Regions from separate parts of the Marinobacter sp. NSM genome, predicted to be linked through region 1. Evidence: riboswitches for the same ligand, from Rfam matches in the RefSeq annotation. Region 1 holds a riboswitch; the other holds the start of a gene.
What was found. Region 1 has a riboswitch for cobalamin ahead of ACTZWX_RS06875 (ribonucleoside-diphosphate reductase subunit alpha). Riboswitches for the same ligand answer to the same signal wherever they lie in the genome.
Positions count from the first base shown of each region.

Region 2: another riboswitch for cobalamin. It lies ahead of ACTZWX_RS05590 (TonB-dependent receptor domain-containing protein); the one in region 1 lies ahead of ACTZWX_RS06875 (ribonucleoside-diphosphate reductase subunit alpha).

Region 1 covers NZ_JBQTCK010000002.1:616,266-624,197, forward strand. Annotated here, with positions in the region: gene ACTZWX_RS06850 (aliphatic amidase) at 1-413, shown strand, start outside; gene ACTZWX_RS06855 (AAA family ATPase) at 429-1,472, shown strand; gene fmdA (formamidase) at 1,574-2,806, shown strand; gene ACTZWX_RS06865 (FmdB family zinc ribbon protein) at 2,812-3,165, shown strand; gene ACTZWX_RS06870 (DUF3047 domain-containing protein) at 3,226-3,888, opposite strand; cobalamin riboswitch at 4,068-4,265, shown strand; gene ACTZWX_RS06875 (ribonucleoside-diphosphate reductase subunit alpha) at 4,456-7,212, shown strand; gene ACTZWX_RS06880 (ribonucleotide-diphosphate reductase subunit beta) at 7,296-7,932, shown strand, end outside.
Region 2 covers NZ_JBQTCK010000002.1:324,068-331,999, forward strand. Annotated here, with positions in the region: gene cobO (cob(I)yrinic acid a,c-diamide adenosyltransferase) at 1-77, opposite strand, end outside; gene ACTZWX_RS05570 (cobyrinate a,c-diamide synthase) at 112-1,419, opposite strand; gene ACTZWX_RS05575 (ABC transporter ATP-binding protein) at 1,470-2,240, opposite strand; gene ACTZWX_RS05580 (FecCD family ABC transporter permease) at 2,264-3,178, opposite strand; gene ACTZWX_RS05585 (cobalamin-binding protein) at 3,248-4,138, opposite strand; gene ACTZWX_RS05590 (TonB-dependent receptor domain-containing protein) at 4,168-5,997, opposite strand; cobalamin riboswitch at 6,156-6,348, opposite strand; gene cobD (threonine-phosphate decarboxylase CobD) at 6,388-7,452, opposite strand; gene cbiB (adenosylcobinamide-phosphate synthase CbiB) at 7,449-7,932, opposite strand, start outside.

The sequences.
Region 1 (7,932 bases):
ACTGCTATGTGGCTGTGGCCAACGCCAGTGGTTTTGATGGTGTGTATTCCTACTTTGGCCATTCCGCGATCATCGGGTTTGATGGCCGTACTCTTGGCGAGTGCGGTGAGGAAGACATGGGCATTCAGTATGCCCAGCTCTCGGTCAGTCAGATTCGCGATGCCCGCCAGAACGATCAGTCCCAGAACCATCTGTTCAAGCTGCTGCATCGGGGTTACACCGGCGTGCATGCCTCCGGCGATGGCGACAAGGGCATTGCCGATTGCCCGTTTGAGTTTTACCGCACCTGGGTGATGGATGCGCAGAAGGCGCAGGAGAATGTCGAAGCCATGACCCGCAAAACCGTGGGCACGGCTGAGTGCCCGGTGGGCGAGCTGCCGTTTGACGGCAAGGAAAAATCCGCAGGGGCTTAAGCCCGGGAGGCACATATGCCGTTTATCAACGAACGGCTGGAAGCCAACCGGGAGACCAACGACAAGAACCGGGCCGCTTCAGGCCCGGTTCGTGCTTCCCGGTTTCGCTTCGAGCCTGAGGTTGTGATGGCCCGTTTGCGAGCAAACATTGTGGGCCAGGATGAGGCGCTCACGGCGATGGAGTCGATGCTGGTGCGGGTAAAAGCCGACATCGGTGAGGACAACCGGCCGCTGGCGGTGCACCTGTTTCTTGGCCCGACCGGTGTGGGCAAAACCGAAACCGTAAGGCTGATTGCCGAGGCCATTCATGGCCACCGCGATGGCCTGTGCCGCATCGATATGAATACCCTGGCACAGGAACATTATTCGGCGGCGCTCACCGGCGCACCGCCAGGTTACGTGGGCAGCAAGGAAGGCCATAGCCTGTTCGATCTGGACAAGGTTCAGGGCTCGTTCAGCAAGCCCGGCATCGTGTTGTTCGACGAGATTGAAAAGGCCAGCAAGGAAGTAGTCCGTACCCTGTTGAATGTGCTGGATACTGGCCGGTTGGTATTCCCCTCCGGCAATCGGGAAATCGACTTCCGCAATACCCTGATCTTCATGACCAGTAACGCCGGCGCATTGGATGCGGAGGCTCACCATCACCGCTATCAGCGAGGCTGGCGCCGATGGCTGGGGCTGTCACCCGGCTCTGGCGAAACCATTCGGGATGCTGCGCTTCGGCGCCATTTTGATCCGGAGTTTCTTAACCGGATTGATCAGATCCTGAACTACAACACCCTCACCGACAACTGGCTGGACGCGCTGCTGGATATCGAGTTGGCGGGGCTGAACAAGCGCCTGGCCCGCAAAAATGCAGAACTGACTCTGTCCGAGAATCTGCGCCGGGAGCTCTGCCGAGGCTACGACAGCCGTTATGGCGCACGGGAGATGTTACGGGCATTTCGCCAGCGTCTGGAGCCGGCGGTTGCGCGGGCGTTGCTGGCCCATCCTGAGGCGGAGCAGTTCGCCGCAGACATTGAAAACGGCGAGATAAAGGTTCGCCAATACGTCGAATGACGTAGGCGCCGGGGGTATTTGGCGAATACCCCCGGCATGCCGTGCAGCCGATAGTAGAGGCGTTATTCAAACAGACAAGCCAATGTACAGGAGCGCCCGCTATGGCTGAAACCATCATCAAGATCGATCTGAATAAATCGGCCTACGAGAACGACAAAGTCCACAACCGCTGGCACCCGGATATTCCGTTGGTGGCCACCGTTAAACCCGGTGACGATTTTATCGTGGAGTGTTACGACTGGACCGGCGGCCAGATCAAGAACAACGACAGCGCCGACGACGTGCGTGATGTAGACCTCAGCCAGGTGCATTTCCTGTCGGGCCCCATTGGCGTCGAAGGCGCAGAGCCGGGTGACCTGCTGGAAGTCGACATTCTGGACATAGGTACGTTTGAGGAGAGCCAGTGGGGCTTCAACGGTTTCTTCTCCAAGCAGAACGGCGGTGGCTTTCTGACGGAACATTTCCCCGAAGCCCAGAAATCAATCTGGGACTTCAACGGCATGTTCACCAAGTCACGGCACATTCCTAACGTGGAGTTTGCCGGGTTGATACATCCAGGGCTGATTGGTTGCCTGCCTTCCAAGGAACTTCTGGATACATGGAATAAGCGGGAAGCGGGCCTGGTAGCAACGGACCCTGACCGTGTGCCGGAGTTGGCTACTCTGCCTAACGGTGAAACGGCCCACATGGGCCAGATGAGAGGGGACGAGGCCAAGGCGGCTGGCGCTGAGGCCGCGCGAACCGTGCCACCGAGGGAGCATGGCGGCAACTGCGACATCAAGGATCTTTCCCGTGGCTCCAAAGTGTATTTCCCGGTTTACGTAGACGGCGCGGGACTGTCTGTGGGCGACCTGCACTTCAGCCAGGGGGATGGTGAGATTACGTTCTGTGGGGCCATCGAAATGGCCGGCTGGATCCACTTGCGGGTGAACCTGATCAAAGACGGCGTGCGAAAATACGGCATCAAGAACCCGGTGTTCAAGCCCAGCCCCATCAAGCCCCGCTACGACGATTATGTGATCTTTGAGGGCATCTCGGTGGATGAAGAGGGCGGCCAGCACTATCTGGACGTGCATGTGGCCTATCGCCAGGCCTGCCTGAATGCCATCGAATACATGACCAAGTTCGGCTACAGCAAGGCACAGGCTTACGCGATCCTTGGGTGTGCGCCGGTGGAGGGGCATATCAGCGGTGTGGTTGATATTCCCAACGCCTGTGCAACGCTCTGGCTGCCAACCGGCATCTTTGATTTCGACATCAACCCGTCAGCGGATGGCCCACAGAAGAAAGTCAGTGGCGGCATGGACGTGCCTCTGTCGAAAGACAAGGAGTAACCAACATGCCTGTGTATGACTACAAATGTCGGGAACACGGGTTGTTCCACCAGCTGGCCACCATGGAAGACTGTGCCAAGCCGGCGGAGTGCCCGACCTGTCAGGCGCTGTCACCCCGAGTCATATTGCTGCCCCCGGAGATTGCCGCCATGGACCCGGCCAAACGATCGGCTCAGGACCGGAACGAGCGCTCGAAACACGAACCAATGTTTTCGACTGCCGATCGCAGGGCACACGACAAGGAACACAGCCGAAGTTGTGGTTGTGGCTCACCGAAGCCGGGCAAATCCATGCTGTTCTACACCGCGGACGGTAAGAAAATGTTTCCCTCAATGCGGCCGTGGATGATCAGCCACTGACAACCGGTTCGACGTTTCACGTGTTTGGCCCCGATACGGGGCCTTTTTTCGATCCACAATTCAGGGCTGCTCAAGCACCAGATCCCGATACCACGCTGTTGCCCGTTCACCGGTATTATCCGCATCTGACATAATGGCCACGCCAACAATGCGCGGGGGGTTCTCCCCGAACGCTTCCCGGTAATCCGCCACAATATCCCGCTCCACGGTGACCCACTCACCGGTTTGCTCCGGGCCGGAATTGACCGCCACCATCATGGTCTGGTCGGTGAAGGCATTGGCGACAATGGATTGCTCTGGTAGCCGGTTGGCCCAGATGTAGTTCAGGGCATTACCCGGCAGGGACTCGCCAAACATGACCTCCACGGTTTTGCGCTTGGCCCGTTCAAAGAAGCCTGCTTTGTCGGGCTGAAATTCAAAGGCCACGTAGATTCGCGCCGGGTAGTCGTCGCCGGACTTTTTCCGGGCATCACCCTGGTCGAACACATTGGACACCTTCCATTGCCAGCGCAGAATCAGCGATTCGCCGGGTTCTAACGACAATCGGGCAATCAGGCCGGAGGCGCTGTTATCAGCAGTCGCCTTGACCACCTGAACACCGTCGTCCGTGACCAGCTCGTAGCGCGTGTGCCGGTCGATTCTGGGAAATTCCAGAGGTTCCCAACCATCAGATAATGAACTCATGGTGGAGAAGGGTTGCAGTAAAGGCGCTTGTGCCATCATCGCCGGGCTGACCAATAGCAGAGCCAACACCCATGCAGTGCCTGCCAGTGATGAACGCTTCATAGACTTGTCCTTTTGTTTTCGGGCCACTGTAGTGGCAGACAGCGGGCCTGCAATAAAGTGCCTTGTCAGTGGCTATTAGTCCGTATATAGTGACCAAATCCTTGGTTGACTACCATATGTTGTGATCATTCTCTGATCACTTCACTCGTAAAGGTAGTCGGGAATCCGGTGAGAATCCGGAACTGACGCGCAGCGGTATTGGGGAACGAGCGTGGCATCAAGACACTGGCAAGCGCCGGGAAGTCGCCACGCAAGGCCGAACCAACAGGTTCACGCCCCTGAGTCCGAAGACCTGCCAGGGATAGACACTGCACCTTCGCGTTTCAAGGTGAGCAGGTAAGGATTATTGGCCACGGACGACACGGATACCCACGGACTACAAATATTCAAAAGATGGCAGCCCCATTTTTTGTCCGTGAAAGTCCGTGTCGTCCGTGGCCAGAGTGCCTTTTCTCCTGTGAACGCGAAGGTTGCACTAACAACGCGTGCACAAGGAGAAGCCCCATGTCTGCCACCGCTCTGGCCGAAGCCCCGGCCGCCGATACCCAATCCCTTCAAGTTATTAAACGCAACGGCACCCTGGTTGGATTCAATCCCGCCAAAATTGGTGTGGCTGTGACCAAAGCGTTCCTGGCCGTGGAAGGCGACAAAGCCGCCGGTTCGGCCCGCATCAACGATGCCGTGCACCGGGTAACCGAACAGGTGGTGCAAGCCATCAGCCGGCGCCTGAAAGCCGGTGGCAAAGTGCATATTGAAGACATCCAGGACCAGGTGGAACTGGCCCTGATGCGTGCCGAAGAGCAAAAGGTGGCCCGGGCTTACGTGCTCTACCGGGAAGAGCACGCCCGCAAGCGCGCCATCGAAGAGCCCATGGAAGCGCACCCGCACCTGACCGTGAAAAAAGCCGACGGCAGCGTGGCGCCGCTGGACCTGGGCCTGATGAAGCTGCAGGTAGAACAGGCCGCCACCGGCCTGGACGGCATTGACGGCGAATCCCTGGTCGACGAAGCCCTGCGCAACCTGTACGACGGCATTGCAGAAACCGAAGTGCTCTCTGCCCTGGTGATGACCGCCCGTGGCCGTATCGAGCAGGAACCGGACTACAGCGCCGTCACCGCCCGCCTGTTGCTGGAGCAGCTGCGCCTGGAAGCCGCCGAGGCCCTGGACTTGCCCCGCAACCAGCCGCTGGCAGAGGTTTATCCACAGGCCCTGAGCGCGTTCATCCACGCCGGTATCCGCTACGAATTGCTGGACGAAGCCCTGGCCGCTTTTGACCTGGAACGCCTGGGTGCGGCGATCATCCCCGAGCGCGACCACCAGTTCGGTTTCCTCGGCCTGCAAACACTTTACGACCGCTACTTCCTGCACTGGAACAAGGCGCGCCTGGAACTGCCCCAGGTATTCTTCATGCGCGTCGCCATGGGCCTGGCCCTGCGGGAAGACGACCCCAATGCCCGCGCCATCGAATTCTACAACCTGTTGTCATCTTTCGATTACATGGCCAGCACACCCACGCTGTTCAACAGTGGCACCCGCCATTCCCAGTTGTCGTCCTGTTACCTGACCACCGTCGGCGATGACCTGGAAGGCATTTACGGTGCCATCAGAGACAACGCCCTGTTGAGTAAATGGGCTGGCGGCCTGGGCAACGACTGGACCCCGGTGCGGGCATTGGGCTCCCACATCAAAGGCACCAACGGCCAGAGCCAGGGCGTAGTGCCCTTCCTGAAAGTGGTCAACGACACCGCCGTGGCGGTGAACCAGGGCGGCAAGCGCAAAGGCGCCGTGTGTGCCTACCTGGAAAGCTGGCACCTGGACATCGAAGAATTCCTGGAGTTGCGCAAAAACACCGGCGACGAACGCCGCCGCACCCACGACATGAACACCGCCAACTGGGTGCCGGATTTGCTGATTGAACGCATGCGCGAAGACCGGGACTGGACCCTGTTTTCCCCCAGCGATGCGCCAGACCTGCACGACCTTTACGGCAACGCCTTCCGGGAACGCTACGAGCATTACGAAGCGCTGGCGGAGCAGGGCAAGATCAAACTGTTCAAAAAACTCCCCGCCAAACAGCTGTGGCGCAAAATGCTCACCGTGCTGTTTGAAACCGGCCACCCCTGGATCACCTTCAAAGACCCGTGCAACCTGCGCTCACCGCAGCAGCACCAGGGCGTGGTGCACAGCTCCAACCTGTGTACTGAAATCACCCTGAACACCAGCGCCGACGAAATCGCGGTATGCAACCTGGGCTCGGTCAACCTGGCTGCCCACATTCACAACGGTGAGCTGGACGTACAACGCCTTGAACGCACCGTGACCACCGCCGTGCGCATGCTCGACAACGTCATCGACATCAACTTCTACGCCGTACCCCAGGCGAAGAACTCGAACCTCAAACACCGCCCCGTGGGCCTGGGCCTGATGGGCTTCCAGGATGCCCTCTACCAACTGGGCCTGCCCTACACCAGCCCGGAAGCGGTCGAGTTTGCCGATGTGGCCATGGAACAACTCAGCTACTTCGCCATCCGCGCCTCCGCCACCCTGGCCGGCGAACGGGGTGCCTATGAAACTTACGAAGGCTCCCTCTGGCAGCAAGGCATCCTGCCCATCGATTCCATCAACCTGTTAAAGGAGAACCGCCGGGAAGGGGACCTGTCGCTCAACACCAACAGCCGCCTGGACTGGACCCCGGTGCGCGAGCTGATTGCCAAACACGGCATGCGCAACAGCAACGTCATGGCCATCGCCCCCACCGCCACCATCTCCAACATCGTCGGTGTGTCTCAGTCCATTGAACCGGCGTACCAGAACCTGTTCGTGAAATCGAACCTCTCTGGCGAATTCACCGTGGTCAATCCCTCCCTGGTGCGCGACCTCAAAGCCGAAGGCCTGTGGGACAACGTCATGGTCAACGACCTCAAATACTTCGACGGCAGCGTGCAACAGATCGACCGCATCCCACCGGTACTGAAAGCCCGCTACGCCACCGCCTTCGAAATCGACCCAAGATGGCTGGTAGAAGCCGCCGCAAGACGCCAGAAATGGCTCGACCAGGCCCAGAGCCTGAACCTGTACATGGCCGAACCCAGCGGCAAGAAACTGGATGCTCTGTACCAGTTGGCCTGGGAGCGCGGGTTGAAAACCACCTACTACCTGCGCTCCCTGGGTGCTACCGGCGCCGAAAAAAGCGCCCCGGTGGCTGCACCCCAGCCGCAAGTGTGCAGCATCGACGAGCCAGACTGCGAAGCCTGTCAGTAACTATAGGCTTTGCCGAATAAGCAGCGATTACTCCACAGCCTGAAGAACCGGGCTGGTCTGGCTTCCCAAAAATGTCTGTAGCCATGGATGGCTACAGCCAAGCCCCCCAGGGATGGGTTCACGGGCGGTTTTTGGGAAGCCAGACCAGACCGGTTCCACCACCAAGCAAAGCAGGCCAAGCGACCAAGAACTCCGAGGTAAGACAAATGCTAGATTGGGACGACGAACCAAAATCCGAAAACAAGCCGGCTGCCACCGCCGGCCCGGCGCCAGTCAACGTAGACGACAAGCGCGTCATCAACGGCGAAACCGACATCAACCAGTTGGCACCGTTCAAGTACCCCTGGGCCTGGGAATACTTCATGAACGCCAACAAAAACCACTGGACCCCGCTGGACGTCAACATGGCCCAGGACGTCCACGACTACCACCACCGCCTGAGCCCGGCGGAAAAGCACGTGTACGAAAACGTACTGGCCTACCTCACCACCTCCGACATCCTCGCCATGCGCAACATCGGCCTGGCCGTGATGGAGAAAATGAGCGCGCCGGAGCTGCAAATCTACCAGGCCCGCCAGGTGTATGAAGAAGCCCTGCACACCTGGACTTACCAGCACTGCATTGAAACCCTCAACCTAGACCAGAGCGAAATCTACAACCGCTACCGGGTGGTGCCGGAAATCAATGGCAAGATCCAGGTTGCCAACCGACGGCTGGACG
Region 2 (7,932 bases), 290 kb from region 1:
ATACGTTCCTGCATGATTTTCTGTTTGGCGGCCATGCGCTTGGCATGGCGTTCGGGGTCTTTGGCGCGTTCACGCATGATGACTCTCCTTGGATTCACGCATTTGTATTCATTAGGAAAACCGGATGTCCTCGCCGCGAAAGATCGCGGCAACCAAGGCCGGCGACGACGGGAAGTAGCCGTGAAAATAGCTGGCCACCAGATTCTGGTGGCGATACACCGCCTCTCCGTCAGAGCCGGCCTGCTTCTTCGCCCTGGCCGCAGGTTGCCAAGGGGTATCAAGACTGGAATGGTGATAGGTGTGGCCCCGCAACCCGCCCAGCTGGGTTTCCAGACTTTGCAGCCCCAGCGCGGTCAAACGGTTAGCCATGGTAGCGCGCCCGGGTACCAGGCCCAGCAGGCCATGCACCGTGCCGTCTTTGTCTGCCAGTTCTTCGGCACAGGCCATTAGCCCGCCACACTCTGCCAGAATGGGCTTACCGGCCTGATGGAAGGCGCGGATCGACAATTGCATAGGCTGGTTTTCCGCCAAGCTCCGGCCATGCAGTTCCGGATAGCCGCCCGGCAGCCAGAGCGCGTCGGCCATCGGTACTTCCGAATCGTGCAGGGGCGAAAAATACACCAGCTCAGCGCCCATGGCTGTGAGCAGATCCAGGTTGGCCCGGTATATAAAGCTGAAGGCCGCATCCCTGGCCACGGCGATCCGGCGCCCGGTCAGCAGCGGTTCTGGCCTGGGTGGTGCCTGAAAATGAAAAGGGACGGGCTTGGGAAGTCCATCCAGACCCGCTGATGTCAGGACTTCGGCCGCTCTATCCAGCCGATCACTAAGGTCGTCCATTTCTGCCGCCTGGACCAGCCCAAGGTGCCGGTCCGGGATATTCATGGCATCGTTTCGGGGTATCGCGCCCAACAGACTGATGCCATCCGGCAGGCTCTCCCGTAACAGCTCGCCGTGGTAGGGACTGCCAATCTTGTTGGCAATTACCTGATGAACAGGGAGTTCGGAATCAAAGCTCGCCAAGCCCAGGGCAACCGCGCCGAAGGTCTGAGCCATGCCTTTGGCATCAATGACGGGCAAGGCAGGAATACCCGCCAGTTTGGCCAGATCACCGCTGCTGGGGCTGCCATCAAACAACCCCATGGAGCCCTCCACCAGGATCAGGTCGGCGCTCTGGGCGGCCTCGGCCAGCCGCCACCGGCACTCGTCCTCGCCGATCATCCAGGGGTGCAACTGGTAAACCGGGTTACCGGAGGCCACCTCCAGCACCATGGGATCAAGGTAATCCGGCCCGTGTTTGAACACCCGGACGTTCCGGCCGGCGTTCCGGTGCAGGCGCGCCAGGGCGGCCGTAACCATGGATTTGCCCTGGCCGGAACCCGGGGCGGTGATCATGGCCGCTGGGACTTTGTTGTCTGACATGTGTTGCTTTTCCTGTCGTCTGAATTCGCTGCCCTCACGATACTTATGAGCTAGATTCGTTTTGGCACGAAGAAAGGCGCGCCATCCACTTCCACCGTTGCCAGTTGCTGGTTGTACAAACGTTCCAGAGCGTTCGGCGCCAGCATCCTTTCGGCCGGGCCCCAGCAGGTTTCGCCATTGGGGTACATCAGCAAAATATGATCACACCAGCGGGCAGCCAGGTTCAGGTCGTGCAGGCACATGAAAATGGCGTTACCCGCTGCCGCCCGGTCAGTGAGCAATTTCATGACGGCCACCTGGTGGTGCAGGTCCAGGTGATTTGTCGGTTCATCCAGCAGCCATGTATGGGGCGACTGAGTCATCAGCGTGGCAATCGCCACTCGCTGGCGTTCGCCGCCAGACAGGGTGCTGACCAGGCGGTTTTTCAGATGCAGGACATCGAGCGCTTCCAGTGATCTCTCTGCCGTGGCCAGATCGTCTGCCCCTTCCATCTGCCAGGGTGCCAGCCACGGATGACGCCCGATCAGCGCGGTTTCCAGTACCGTTGCCGGGAAGCCATCCTGTCGGTCCTGGAACACCAGCCCCAACTGTTGGGAGAGGGCTCTCCGCTTTAGCTTCGTTGTAGGTACATCATTCAGGAACAAAGCACCGGCGCGGGGCGAACGAAGGCCTGCGAGGGTGTGCAACAGCGTGGTCTTGCCGGCACCGTTGGGCCCGAGTACGCCCCAAACCTGACCTGATTTTATTGCCAGATCCAAAGGGTAACCGTCGGCCCGGCCAGGAATATCGATGACCAGTTCCCGGGTACTCAGGGTTTGCATTGGGGGGCGTTGGTTACCGGACATCAGCGACTCCGGTACAACAGATACAGGAAAGTGGGAACGCCCAACAGCGCGGTGATCACACCCACCGGCAGCTGCTCCGGCGCGATTACAACCCTTGCCAGGGTATCCGCCAGCACCAACAGTGTGCCACCGGCTAACGCACAGGCCGGTAAAATCAGGCGCTGGTCGTTACCAAGCACCAACCGGAGCATATGCGGGACCACCAGCCCTACAAAGCCTATGCTACCGGCCATGGTCACCGCCGTGGCCGTGAGCAGGCTGGCCAGTATGTAAATCAGCCATTCCAGTGGGCGCACTGAGATCCCCAGGGCTGCAGCCTGCATGGGGCCACGGGCCAATACATTCAGACTGCGGCCAAGAGGCACCACCAGCGCACAGACCAGCACCAGCACGCCAAGCCCCGGCCAGGGCGCCCTGGCGTAGGACACATCGCCCATTAGCCAGTACAACATGCCCGGCAATTCTCTGGCCGGGCTGATAGACAACATCAAGGTAATGACCGCGCCCCAGCCAGCCGCCACCACAACCCCCGTGAGCAAAAGGCGGGAGGGCGTCCAGCTGCCGGTGCCGTGGGCGAGCCCGAACACCATCAAGGTGGCCAGCATGGCACCGGCAAAGGCCGAACCGGAGATAACCGCGCCGCCGAGCCCCGCCAACATCGCCAGCAATGCCCCCACGGCGGCACCCCCGGACAGCCCCAATACATAGGGATCGGCAAGCGGGTTACGCAGCAGCACCTGCATCAATGCCCCGGCCACCGCCAGCAGACCTCCGGTGGCAAAGGCCGACAGCGTTCTGGGTAGCCGGAGCTCAAGAATCAGAGTGCGGTGCAGGTTGGAGCCCTCACCCAGAAACACCAACAGCACATCCGCAGGTGCAATTGCGACACTGCCAATACCAACCGACATCAACATGGCGATCAGCCCGGCTACGGCCAGAATGGCAAGGGGCAGGGTGATCGGGCGTATCACACCGCTACTCCACTAGGGCCGTCGGCCACGGGCCACCTCCAGTTTCTCGCAAAACAATTGCGTTCCCTCAAGCATTCTCGGAGTCGGTCGCTGAACCAGTGACGGCGGAATAAAAAACAGGTTGTTTCGCTCTGTCGCAGTGATGCTGGGGAATGCCTGCCAGCGCGTCAGCCAGTGGCGATTCTCCTCACCCATTCCACCCGCCAGAATGGCCTCGGGATTCGCCGCAATCACCGCTTCCGCACTGATCCTCGGCACTAGCCGGTCCAGCTGACCAAACACGTTATCACCACCGCAAAGTTCAATCATTTCACCGATCAGGTGCTGGCTGTTGACCGTCATCAGGGGCTCATCCCAAACCTGGTAAAATACCGGCACCGGATCAGCCTTGGCGTACGCCCCTTGCAAGTCGGCAATGCCCTGACGGAATCGCTCTGCCTCTGCAAAGCCTTTTGCTTCAGTACCTGCCAGTATGGAGATGCGCTCAATGGTGTTGGAGACAGCTTCAAAACTCCGGGGCTCAATGGAGAACACCGGGACGCCCATATCCTTGAGTGTGACCAGCTGCTCCGTCGGGTTCCCGGTTACCCAGCCAATCACGAGATCCGGCTGCAGCTCCAGCAGCCGTTCCATATCCATGCGGGTATGGCTACCCACTGAAGCGACCTCTCGGGCTGCCGGCGGATAATCGCTGTAAGCCACCACGGCAACCACCTGGTCACCGGCGCCCGCCGCCCATGCCAGTTCTGTCGCCCCAGGCGAAAGTGCGGCAATACGTTTTGCCGGGTGTTCCAGGCATATCTCCTCGCCCAGATCATCCGTGGCGCAGACATAGGATGCCAGGGCCGGAGATGCCAACAGCATCCAGCCGAGCAGTATGCTCACACCCTTAAGCTTTCCCACTGGCGCCTCCCCGGCAAGATTATGCAGTTTTATCGGAAGTCATAGCGAACCGAAAGAAACCCTGCGGTGCCCGCCGCCAGGTATCCTGAACCATCAAATCGGGTTGCCGTCGCGTATTCCTTATCCGTAACGTTCTGAAGCGTCAGCCGTGCTGTCCAGTCCGGAGCAAATTCCCACCCTGCACGAAGGTTGAAGGTGACGTAGCCCGGTAAACGATTTTGGTTATTAGCATCATCGTAGCGGTAACCACTGGCCAGAGCGGTACCTCCCAGGCTCCAGGCACCCATTTGACGGTCCAGGTCAACCCTCAGCGATTGGTGACTGCGACGACGCAGACGGTTATCCGTCTCACGGTCGCGCGGATCCATCAAGGTGAGTTTGACCCCAAGATCCCAACCATTCGAACGCAGACCGGAGGCCAGCTCCGCGCCACGAATACGGGCTTCACTCACGTTGGCAGGCCGGAGATCACCGCTGATGCTCTGGAGTTCAATCAGATTCTCTACGTCCAGTTGATAAAGAGCGGCATCCCAGTACCAGTGTTCGTAACGACCGCTAACCCCCAACTCCACGGACGCTCCTTCCTCCGGTTTGAGGTCCGGGTTGCCGGCATAACTGCCACCGAAATCGAATATCTCCAAAGGATAGTAAAGATCATTGAACGTAGGCGCCCGGAACGAGGTGCCATAACTCACCCGTACCCGGTGGGCGCGGTCAAACGAGTGACCAAGGGCAATGCCCCCGGTTTCCTGTCGACCGTAGGCCTCGTTGTCGTCGCCGCGAAAGGATAACTGAATATCGGAAGGGCCGAAGTTTAAGCGCAGTTGGGTGAATAACGCGGCATTGGTGCGACTGTTCTCATCGAACTCGATGGTGCTTTTCACTTCGTCGGATTGCAGCTCTCCCCCGACTGCGAGCTCGTGCACGCCTGCGGTGAAAGTGTTTTCCCATCGTGCGGTTCGGGTTTTGGTGTTGAATACAGAATCGCCGGCACTGCGGAAGCTTTCTTGCTCGTCAGCAGATTCGGAAAGCTGGATGGACGTCGCCCAATAATCACTGACAGGAGTATTCAATGTGACGCCGACGGTCCGGATCATAAAATCCGTGTTGCCACCGTCAAACTCAGTATTGCCCTCTGACTGCATTATGACGAGACTGGCCTCTCCTCCGCTCGGCAATTCATGCACAACACGCCCGACGCCGGCGGTATTGCGAAAGCCTTTGTCCTCGCCATCTTTCACTATTCTGGTGCCATCGGTTTCCTTGTGCAGCCCGCTGAGGCTGAACCGAGTTGCGCCGTGAGTCGCCGATGCGCCAGCACTGGTTTTCTGAGTGTTGAAATTGCCTGCTCCGGTTTCAACCCACCCTCGATTACCGTGCTTTGGATCCAGTGTAAATGCCTGAATGACACCGCCTACCGCGTCAGCGCCATAGAGTGCGCTGCGGGGGCCCCTGACGATTTCCACACGCTCGACCAGATCAACTGGAAAATACTGCCAGGGCGCGCCACCGCTGGTAGCAGAGCGAAGGCGCACCCCATCAACCAGAAAGACCGTGGAATCATTCGCGGTGCCACGAGTGAATACACTGGTGTTCTTGCCAAATGACCCGTTAGTGACCAGATCAATGCCGGGCTGCGCCGCCAGCAGATCGGTAAATTCGGCAGGCGCCTCGCGACGGATGGATTCTTCTTCGATGACCGTCACCGAAGACAGGCTTTCTCCCACCGTACGGGGGCCAAGCGTGGCAGTTACAACAATAGGCTCGAGAGTATCCGGGGCGGGTTCAGACTCTGAACCAGTCGCCGGTAGAGCAAAAGGTATGAACACAAGGGCAGACAAGGCTTTGGACCGCTTCATTTCTTCACTCGCTTCGCACCGCACTCACCCGTGCGGTTGATACTGATTAATGCGGAGGAGAAATGTCTGTATTGACGGAGGGTGGAGGGGCGTCGATCAATTGCATTGGCCGGTTCACCCACCGCCGCTGCCCTCCGCAACGTAGGTGTCTGGAACTCATGGGCTCCAAATTCCAGGCCGGTCTCCGGGCTTCCAGGTAGAGCGGATGCTCCGGGGCAATCACCTTCCCATGCCATAGGCACAGTGGCGCATTGGATTGCCTTTCACCTGATTACCGTTGCGGGGGCAGCGCCGGGCTCTCACCGGCTTCCCGTTTCACTCACTGCGTTCGCCGGACTATCGCCAGCCCGGTTGGAACGCTCAGAGCACCTGAAATTGCGGGCAAGACTATCAACCAGGGTGGGGGTGGTCAATGAGATATGTTAATTCAGACAACGCACCTCCCAGACGTTGCCAACCGGTCTCATCAGGCGGCAAACCGAAGCGCAGGGCTGACGGCTCATCAAACCACCGGACCAGGATGGCACGACGGGCCAACTCGTCCGCTATTTGTGCTGCCTTTTCGTGATGGATTGTGCGAAACAGCAACGTACCAGTAGCTGCTGGCATGCCAGATGTCCTGAGCACGCCGTCCATCCGCAGCCGAGACGTCTGCAGCCTGCCTCGCGCCTCCACCTGCCATGCCCTGTCGGCCAGAGCCCTTGCCATCAGATAACGCGCCGGGCCACTGACGGTCCAGGGGCCCAACTCAAAAGCCAGCGCACGGGTTAGTTCCGGGCTGGCCAATACTGCCCCGGCGCGAATCCCGGCCAGGCCGAAAAACTTGCCCAGTGATCGCAGAAGTATCAGACCCGGCCCACCCGCCCAGGGTTCCAACCCGAACCCGGGCTCTCCCTCAACAAAGGCCTGATCAAGCACCAGCCAGCCCCCACGTGCCTGTAATCGTTGTTGCCAAAGCAGGAGACAGGCCGGATCGACCAGCTGCCCGGTCGGATTATTCGGCTGTAACCACACCACAACATCCACAGAATCCAGCCAGGTCAGATCGTCTTGTTCTGTTGCCTGCTCAGGAATCGCCACCACCTCGAAACCGGCGCGACGCCAGGCATGACCGTGCTCGCGATATCCCGGCACGGGCACCGCCACCCGACCAACACCATGCATCCTGGCACGCACGGCAGGCAGGGCCATGATCGCCGCCTGGGATCCCGCCACCGGCAGGCAGCTGGCACGCTCGGGCGCACCTGCCCAGCAACGGATGATCTCTTCCAGCCCATCGTCCGGCTCTGGCAGTCGTTGCCATACCTCCGGTGGAATGGCCGGAACCGGCCAGGGTACCGGATTGATGCCGGTGGACAGATCAAGCCATTGCTCGCGGGGAATGCCCCAACGCTGTATTGCAGCCTGTAACCGCCCGCCATGCTCCGGGGATTCAGGAAGGTCGAAGGCCGTCATCCTGCACCTCCAGGCACCAACCAGCTGCCGGCAAGGGCGAGGATGAACAGCACCGACAACCACAGCATTACCCCACGCTGTACCAGGGCAATGGCACCTTCGATTGTCGCTGCCGAGGCCCCGGGACCACGACCTAACACTGGCCGTTCCTTGATGCCGTTGGCATAGGGCGCCGGTCCACCGAGGGTCACACCAAGGGCGCCCGCCCCGGCCGACATCACTGGCCCGGCATTGGGGCTATCCCAGGTTCTTGCCTGGGTACGCCAACAACGGAGCGCCACCCGGGTACTTCCCAACATCGCGTAAGTGAGGGCAGTCAGCCGGGCAGGCAGCCAGTTCATGAGGTCATCCAGCCTGGCGGCAAACCGACCGAAGTAAAGAAATCGGGAGTTGCGATAGCCCCACATGGCGTCCAGGGTGTTGATCAATCGGTGCAAAACCACACCCGGCAGCCCGGCAAGCAGGTACCAGAACAGACTT